2 regions of the Salinicola sp. RZ23 genome follow, and region 2 is predicted to be linked to the other one. Evidence: predicted binding sites of a transcription regulator. Region 2 holds the regulator's gene; the other holds the start of a gene.
The links. The regulator LexA, encoded in region 2, represses DNA repair genes until DNA is damaged. The targets are predictions, from matches to a motif close to TACTGTNTANNTANACAGTA.

Region 1 (4,417 bases), 150 kb from region 2:
GCGTGGCTGCGCATGGACAAGATGGTCGATCTCATCGGCCTCCAGGGCCAAGGCCGGTAGCGCAAGATCCGCCAGCGTGAGGCCGCGGGCGCGCAGGGCGCTCGCGCTGACCCAGAGCCGCTCGATGTCGTACATCTCCAGCATCGCCAACTGCGCATGGGTCCCCTTCTGCCCTAGCGGCCCAGCCCCCTGGCCCTCGACCAGGGCAAAGACACCATCTCCCTGGAACAGCAGACCGACCGCTTGACCGAAGGCCGCGGCCACCAGGGCGACATCGACGCCCTCGCGCAGCCAGCTGCTGCCGTGCGGCGGATGGCGCAGTATGACCAGCAGGTCGAGCGATATCGGCTGGGTGTCGGCGGCTGGCGCCGTTTCATCGTCTGTCATGGCACTCACTCTGACACTCACTCGTGAATCGGCTCTCAGGGGGCAAAGGTGATCACGCGATCATTGCCCAGCATGGCATCGACCAGTTGCCCCAGCCCGGTCAACACGAACGGCGGCTCGACGTTGTGCGCCTCGCGACCGTGACGCGCACTCTCCTCGGCGCTCATCAGACCGCGACGCAGACCCGCCGCCACGCAGACCAGCAGCTCAGTGCCATGTTCCTGCGCCAGTGATCGCCAGCCCTCGGCCAGGTGGACCTCGTCCTGCGGCGGCGCCATCAGCATCGAAGCGTTGTGCACGCCGTCACGATAGAAGAACACGCTCGACACCCGATGGCCCTGCGCCACCGCCGCCTGGGCGAAACGCAGCGCCGAGAGCGCGCCCTGCTCGCTGTAGGGCGCGGCGTGAACCAGCAGCGCATAGCTCAACACGTCATATGGCCTATCGATCATGGGAAGGCTCGCATCTTACCAAAGCCGGCCACCCCGCCAAAACGTGGCACCCAAACGCAGAAAACCCCACCGAGGTGGGGTTTCCGTTCAGCGGTTGGGCGGTCAGCGCCCTGCGTGTGGATCAATCGTCGGACATCACGCCCAGAATGGACAGCAGGCTGATGAACAGATTGTAGATCGACACATAGAGCGTGATGGTGGCGAGAATGTAGTTGGTCTCGCCCGCCCGGTGAATGATCTCACTGGTCTGGAACAGGATCGCCGCCGACGAGAACAGCACGAAACCTGCGGATACTGCCAACGCAAGCCCCGGGATGTTGAAGATCATCGCCGCGACCATTGCCAGCACCAGCACGATGGCACCAGCCACCATGAAGTTGCCAAGGAAGCTGAAATCCTTGCGCGTGATCAGCGCCACCGCCGACAGCCCCAGGAAGGTGGCCGCGGTCATGCCCAGCGCGGTCATCACCAACTGCGCACCGTTGGGGATGGAAAGGTAGAGATCGATGATCGGCCCCAGGGTAAAGCCCATGAACCCGGTGAACGCGAACGTCGTCAGAATGCCGGCGGCCGAGTTGGCAGTCTTGTGCACCAGGAACATCAGGCCATAGGCACCGATGAAGAAAATGAAGATGTTGATCTGAGTGACGCCCAGCGCCATCGCGACGCCCGCGGTCACGGCAGAGAACATCAGGGTCATGGCCAGCAGCATGTAGGTGTTGCGTAACACCTTGTTGGTGCTGGCCACGCTCGATCGACGCTCAGTGACGTCGTGCGATGTGCGGTAGTCCATACGTATCCCCTCGGTTATGTCGATTACACCCATGGACCAGAATGCCCTTGCAAAGTTCCCCTGACAAGCGTAAATGGCACCGTCGGAAGTGAAATAACCCTTTGAAAGCTAAAGAACCTGTTGACGACCGAGGGAGAGCTGGTACTATCTCCCGCCGTAAGCCGGAGGGATGGCAGAGCGGTTGAATGCACCGGTCTTGAAAACCGGCAAGGGTTAATGCCCTTCCAGGGTTCGAATCCCTGTCCCTCCGCCACTTTTTTCTTAAGGGTCAGCTACTTAGCTGGCCCTTTTTCTTGCCTGAAGCCTTTTGGAAACGCCGTTTCTATAACGCCTATAACGATCACCGTTATAGAGCTTGCGCCGGACCGGTGCTTAAACGCTTGTTGCTATACGAAAGTCGCACTCCCCCTCGCCGGCTCTCCTGCAGGCATGCAATATTCTCATGATCGCCACGAGCCGGGCTGTTGCCTGCCCCAGTTCCGTTTTCGTCCACCGGCCCCCCAAAGAATCATTTGCCTCTCCGGGGCTTTCTCTGAATACTGTATTTACATACAGTTTATTAGGGAAGGCCATGAATCATGTCCCGCATCCAACTCATCGGCCAGGCGCCGAGTAGCCCGCCCCGCCTCGACATCCCCTGCGCTGAGGTGCTGGCCCGCGCCGGCATTGCCGGTTTTGCTAGCCCCGCGGAGGATTACGCCGGGCGCTCCTTCGACCTCAACGAGCGCTTCATCAAGCACCAAGCCGCAACGTTCATCTTCCAGGTCTCGGGCGACTCGATGGAGGAGTACCGCATCTACGAAGGCGACTTCTTTGGTCGTCGATCGCTCGATTACGCCCAGCCCCGGGCATATCGTCGTCGCACTGGTCGAGAGCGAGCTGACTGTTAAGAAGTGGGTCACCCGCGAGGAGTGGTAACTGCTGTGCTCCGGCGGCAATCGCTATCCACCGATTCCCATGACAGATGTCGAGACCCAGATCTGGGGTGTGGTCCGCTCCGGGCATGCCGAGTTCTGCGTATGATCGCCATCGTCGACTGCAACTCGTTCTACGTGAGCTGCGAGCGGCTGTTCAAACCGCACCTGAACTGAACCGCCCACTCTAGGCGACGCGTACGACCTCGACGTACTGCTTCCCTGGAAGTGGAAGGACGCCCTACCGGCCTGAGTCAGACCGGTACAGATGGGGTTGTTGGATCTTTTACAAGGCTTCGGTTGAGTAGATGAGGCTAAACTTATGGCGAGGTCAGCCGATATCACGTAAGTGTCTACCCCCAACCTCTTGGTACTGCAATGTCTGACAAACCATTATATCAGAATGAAAAAGCACTTGCTCCCGTACAGAAAGTCCTCGATGAAGCCTCTGCTGCTATCAATGATCCAACTCGTGAGAGCTCTCATGACGGTGATGTCAATGAAGTCCTAGCTGCTGCTGGTGGAATTGGAACTGGTGCAGGCATAGGTTTTGCTGGGCTCTACTTTGGGGGGGTAACAGGACTCTCAGCCGCGGGGATAACTTCTGGACTCGCTACGGCAGGGTCTCTGGTCGGTGGCGGCATGGTCGCTGGAATTGGCGTTGTTGCCGCTCCCGCCGCACTACTGGGCGTAGGGGCATACGCCTTCATTTCGAAAAGAAACAAACGAAAGCTACATGAAAAGAAAGAGATGCTCCTTCAGAGTGCGGTGGAGAAGCAGAACAAAATCATCTCCGAGCTGAAAGCTAAATTCGGAGAAAACAAAGAACGGGCTGATTACCTTGAGCGCCTCAATATTGTCTTACAGACGATCATTAAAGACCTTGAAAGCGACTTAAACGGAAAAGCCACGTGACTGGGAAAAGAAGGGGCTATCTTGAAGATGGTAAACGCGTTGCGATTTATCACGCGAGGCAGTCTCGAGAAATCGAGTCAAACCTGTCGGACGAGCGCCAGATTCTGAATGACAGAATCAACTCATCTGAAGAATTGATTCTTAAATACGGCAAGGACCTTCCGAAAGCCCAGCCCACAGGCATTAATAAGCTTACGACACATGCTATAAAAGCCAACAGCTGGGCTGAGGTCATAGCCGAGGCGGAAGCTACTGTTACGGGATCTTTATCTTTCTCTGAAATACTCTCCGCTTCGGAAATCAATCAAGTTATACGCAAACATGGCGGGATCGAAAAAGACTTTGGGTGGCTTCGTAGCCTCGATCGCTACGACTTCGCTCTAGCTGTCTCAGCAGGGATTTTATCAGGATTAATTGACATATTCCTTGTAAGGGTTCCTTCACATAGTGGTTTCCTAGGCAGCCAAGGTGCCGATGGCGGCTGGCTTTCAAATAAAGTCAATGATTCATTTGGCAAGATTCTCTCGCCTGAGAGAATTAAATCGTTGGAGAAGCTATACAACGTCTCTTTCGATCCAGCGTCAAATGCGAAGCTTAATATCAATGTGGAAGGTCTTTCACCTCGCACCCACAGATACCAATCACTAGGCCACGATCCCATATTAGGTTTCATATTTGGGGTCAAAGACATATTAATGGGTGAATTCACGACGATTGACAAATTCGGCAACATCATTGTCCAGCAGACAGCCATTCCATTGTTAGAAGGTGAATGGTTTATCGCTCGTGTGTTAAAAGCTCTAAAACGGGTTGCCGGGCATTTGTTGTCTGATGTCGCCACGCCTGCCGGATTGCCCGCGCCTCTCATGCCACTACTTTCCTTTCTTCAGTTTGGCAAAATTGGTGACAAAAATTACTCCATTGCTGAGCTATCACGAATGATGTATCGAAGTGGT
Region 2 (4,417 bases):
CGGGCTTCATCGCCGCCCAGGGTGGTTCCATCATCGAGGCCAACCAGCATTCCGATCTGGATAACGGGCGTTTTTTCATGCGCTACGACATTCAGTCGGAGGCGCTCGGCGCCGCGGCCTTCCGTGCCGAGTTCGAGAGCATCGCCCGCGAGTTCGCGATGGATTGGCGACTCAGCGATGCCAGCCGGCGTCAGCGGGTGGTGCTGATGGTATCGCGCGAGTCGCACTGCCTGGTCGACCTGCTCTACCGCTGGTCGGCGGGGGAGCTCGATTGCGATATCCCCTGCGTGATCTCCAACCACGACGATCTGCGCGCGCTCGTCGAGTGGCACGGCATCACCTTCCATCGGGTGAGCGTCGACCCCGCCGACAAGGCGCCGGCATTCGCCGAGGTCGAACGGCTGATCGCTGCGGCTGACGCCGACAGTGTGGTGCTGGCGCGCTACATGCAGATCCTTCCGCCGGCGCTGTGCGAGCGCTATGCCGGTCGCATCATCAATATCCACCACAGCTTTTTGCCCTCCTTCGCCGGTGCCAAGCCCTATCACCAGGCGTTCGAGCGTGGGGTCAAGCTGATCGGTGCGACCTGCCACTACGTCACCCAGGAGCTGGACGCGGGGCCGATCATCGAGCAGGACATTCAGCGGGTGTCGCACTGCCATACGCCCCAGGACCTGGTCCGGCTGGGGCGCGACGTGGAGAAGGCGGTGCTCGCACGTGGCCTGCGCTGGCATCTGCAGGACCGCGTGCTGATCCACGGCAACAAGACCGTCGTCTTCTCCTGAGTTCTGCCCCGGTGTGGTCGGCCTCTCGCCTGCGGCGTCAGGTCGGCTGCTCGCCGTCGAACAGGCTGAGCTGGCGCTGCTCGGCCTCCGGGGCCAGGCGCACGCCGACCCCGAGCAGACGCACCGGGCGGCCGCCGCGCTGCCAGGCGCTCTCCAGCAGTTCGTGGAAGCGTGCATGGATCACGCCCCGGGCGCCGGTCTCCTGGGTGGTGCTGGTGAAGTCGTGGAAGCGCACCTTGACGAACTGCTTGCCGATATCGGGGTTGCCGTGGCGGGCCAGGCGCTCGTCGAGCCGGGCGATCAGCGGTGCCAGTGCCTGGTGGCACTGGGCGAGATCCGGCAGATCGCTGTCGTAGGTGGTCTCGACGCTGACCGACTTGCGTTCGCGGGTGACGTTGACCGGACGGTCATCGATGCCGTGGGCCAGCTCGTGCAGGCGCTGGCCGAACTTGCCGAAGGCATCGATCAGCTGCTCCAGCGGCCGTGCGCGCAGCTCGGCGCAGGTAGCGATACCCAGCCCCTCCAGCTTGGCCGCGGTGGCGGGGCCGACCCCGTGCAGCTTGTTGACCGCCAGCCCCTCGATGAAGCTCGCCATCTGCGTGGGTGGAATCACGAACAGGCCATCCGGCTTGTCCCAGTCACTGGCGATCTTGGCCAGAAACTTGTTGGGCGCCACGCCCACCGAGACCACGATGCCCGTACGCGCGAGCACCTCCTGCTTGAGCCAGTGCGCCATCCAGGTCGCGCTGCCCTGGAAGCGGGTGACCTCACTGACGTCGAGATAGGCTTCGTCGAGGGAGAGCGGTTCCACCAGCGGGGTCAGCTCGTGGAAGACCGCCTGGATGTCATGCGAGACGCGGCGGTAGCGGTCGAAGTCCGGCGCCAGCAGCTTGAGCTCGGGGCATAGCCGCAGGGCGCGCGCGGTGGGCATCGCCGAGTGGATGCCATAGCGCCGGGCCGGGTAGTTGCAGGTGGCGATGACTCCGCGCTTGTCGGCACTGCCGCCGATCGCCAGCGGCAGGTCGCGCAGCCCGGGGTTGTCGCGCATTTCCACCGCGGCGTAGAAGCAGTCGCAGTCCGCGTGGAGGATCTTGCGCATGGCCGTTGGCGTCTACTGCAGGCCCAGGCCATTGCCGCCGCGGATGATCCCGACGCCGAGGCCCTCGATATCCAGCTGCTGATGCTCCAGGTCGACCTCGATGGGGGCGAAGTCGGGGTTCTCCGCCAGCAGGGTGACGCGGCGCCCGTGCCGCTGGAAGCGCTTGACCGTGACTTCGTCGTCGAGTCGGGCGACCACGATCTGACCGTCGCGCACCTCCTGGGTACGGTGCACGGCGAGCAGGTCACCATCGAGAATGCCGATGTCCTTCATCGACAGCCCGCGTACGCGCAGCAGGTAGTCGGCCCTGGGGGCGAAGTAGTCGGCCGGCAGCGGGCAGTAGCGGTCGATGTGCTCGGCGGCGAGGATCGGGCTGCCGGCGGCGACGTTACCCACGATCGGCAGCCCCGTCTCGACGGCTTCGACGGGCTCGGGTGCGCCGGCCGCAGCGGGCAGGCGGATCCCGCGGGAGGTCCCCGGAATCATGCGGATCACGCCCTTGCGATCGAGCGCGCGCAGGTGCTCCTCGGCGGCGTTGGGGGAGCGGAATCCCAGCGCCTTGGCGATCTCGGCGCGGGTGGGTGGATAGCCGAACTCGGTCATCGTCTTGACGATGAAATCGTAGACGTTCTGCTGCCGGGCGGTGAGCGGTCTCGACATTGGGCGTCTCCCCGGGGCCTGTCAGGGCTTGGTCATGTATACAGTCTGGAATTGTATCCAGTCCTGCTGGGCAGGGAAAGGGGTAGACAAAGGGAAAAGGGTGGGCAAGGAAAAGAGGGCGGCAGGGTGCCTTCGACGTTTGCCGCGATTGTGCCGCCGCGCCGGGAGTGGTTAGATTCAAAAGCGTTTTAAACAGGCGTTTTTCAGCTGATTCGACAGGCGTCGGCCGGCAGCTTCGGTGTCAGCGAGCAGCCCCCGATGTCGACAGGAAAGAGGTAGTCCATGGCCCAATCCGACACCGTGACCCGCATTCTCGACACCGCCGAGGTGCTGTTCGCCGAGAAGGGGTTCGCCGAAACGTCGCTGCGCAACATCACTACCCGGGCCAAGGTCAATCTGGCGGCGGTCAACTACCATTTCGGCTCCAAGAAGGCACTGATCCAGGCGGTCTTCGCGCGTTACCTCGACCCCTTCGCCGAGCGTCTCAATCACGCGCTCGACGGGCTCGAACGCCACTATGGCGGGCAGACCATTCCCCTCGAGGTGCTGCTCGAACGCCTCGCCGAAAGCGTGCTCGAGGTGCCGGCGGAGCGCCACAGTCTCAAGATCTTCATGAAGCTTCTTGGGCTGGCCTATACCCAGGCCCAGGGGCATCTGCGGCGCTATATTCAGGCGCACTACGGCGAAACCTTCCACCGATTCGTCGCCTGCTTGCGGCTGGCCACGCCGGAGCTGCCGGAGGCGGAGCGCTTCTGGCGCCTCCACTTCATGCTTGGAACCGTGGTGTTCACGCTCTCTGGGTTGGATGCGCTGCGCGATATCGCCGACAACGAGTACCACGAGCATGTCACCGTGCGCGATCTGATCCGGCGGCTCAAGCCGGTGGTGGCGGCGGGCATGCTGGCACCGCTGGAGTCGCCTGAGCCAGCAGCGACCTGACACGGTAGCGGCAGCGCCCTCTGTCATGACGCCGACGGGTCGTCTAGAATCGGGCGCTTCACGGTTTCAGGTAACGGCTATGACACAACCGCTGGGTCCGGTAATGCTGGACGTCGAGGGCACTCGACTGCGCGAGGAAGAGCGGCGGCTGCTGTCGCGCCCCGAGGTCGGGGGCGTCATTCTGTTTGCGCGCAATACCCCGGATGCGGGGACCACCCAGGCGCTGATCGGCGAGATTCGCGCCTGCCGACCGGACATTCTGGTCGCCGTCGACCAGGAGGGCGGTCGCGTGCAGCGGCTCAAGCAGGGCGTGACCCGGCTGCCGCCGATGGCGACCCTGGGGCGACAGTTCGCCGAGGCGCCGGAGGCGGCTCTGGCCCTGGCGCTGGATACCGGCTGGCTGCTGGGCATGGAGATGGCAGCGTGCGGTTTCGACCTGACCTTCGCCCCGGTGCTCGACCTCGACGATGACCAGTCGCCGGCGATCGGCTCGCGCAGTTTCTCCCCCGACCCGGAGGTGGTCGCGGCGCTGGCCGGCGCCTTCATCGATGGTCTGCATGACGCTGGCATGGTCGCCATCGGCAAGCACTTTCCCGGGCATGGCGGGGCGCGTCAGGATTCGCACCACGCCGTGGCCCGGGATTCGCGCTCGCTGGAGGCGCTGCGCGCGCACGATCTGGTGCCTTTTGCGCGGCTGGCAGGCAAGCTCGATGCGGTGATGCCGGCCCATGTGATCTTTCCCGCCTTCGACGAGCGCCCCGCGGGCTTCTCGCCCAGCTGGCTGGGGTTGCTGCGCGAAGAGCTCGGGTTCAAGGGGGCGATCTTCTCCGATGACCTGACCATGGCCGCCGCCCACGCTGCCGGTACCCCGGCGGCACGCGCCGAGGCGGCCTGGGCCGCCGGCTGTGACATGGCGGTGATCTGCAACGATCCC

Region 1: a site for LexA is predicted at 2,170-2,189, ahead of DOM67_RS16025 (S24 family peptidase). Genes of this name have one in related genera too.

Annotation. Positions count from the first base shown of each region.
Region 1 covers NZ_PZJK01000015.1:260,608-265,024, reverse strand. Annotated here, with positions in the region: gene tusC (sulfurtransferase complex subunit TusC) at 1-387, opposite strand, end outside; gene tusD (sulfurtransferase complex subunit TusD) at 423-815, opposite strand; gene DOM67_RS16035 (Bax inhibitor-1/YccA family protein) at 961-1,632, opposite strand; tRNA gene DOM67_RS16030 (tRNA-Ser) at 1,796-1,885, shown strand; gene DOM67_RS16025 (S24 family peptidase) at 2,211-2,522, shown strand; gene DOM67_RS16020 (hypothetical protein) at 2,925-3,461, shown strand; gene DOM67_RS16015 (hypothetical protein) at 3,458-4,417, shown strand, end outside.
Region 2 covers NZ_PZJK01000015.1:107,101-111,517, forward strand. Annotated here, with positions in the region: gene purU (formyltetrahydrofolate deformylase) at 1-785, shown strand, start outside; gene dinB (DNA polymerase IV) at 823-1,884, opposite strand; gene lexA (transcriptional repressor LexA) at 1,897-2,544, opposite strand; gene DOM67_RS15315 (TetR/AcrR family transcriptional regulator) at 2,827-3,483, shown strand; gene nagZ (beta-N-acetylhexosaminidase) at 3,563-4,417, shown strand, end outside.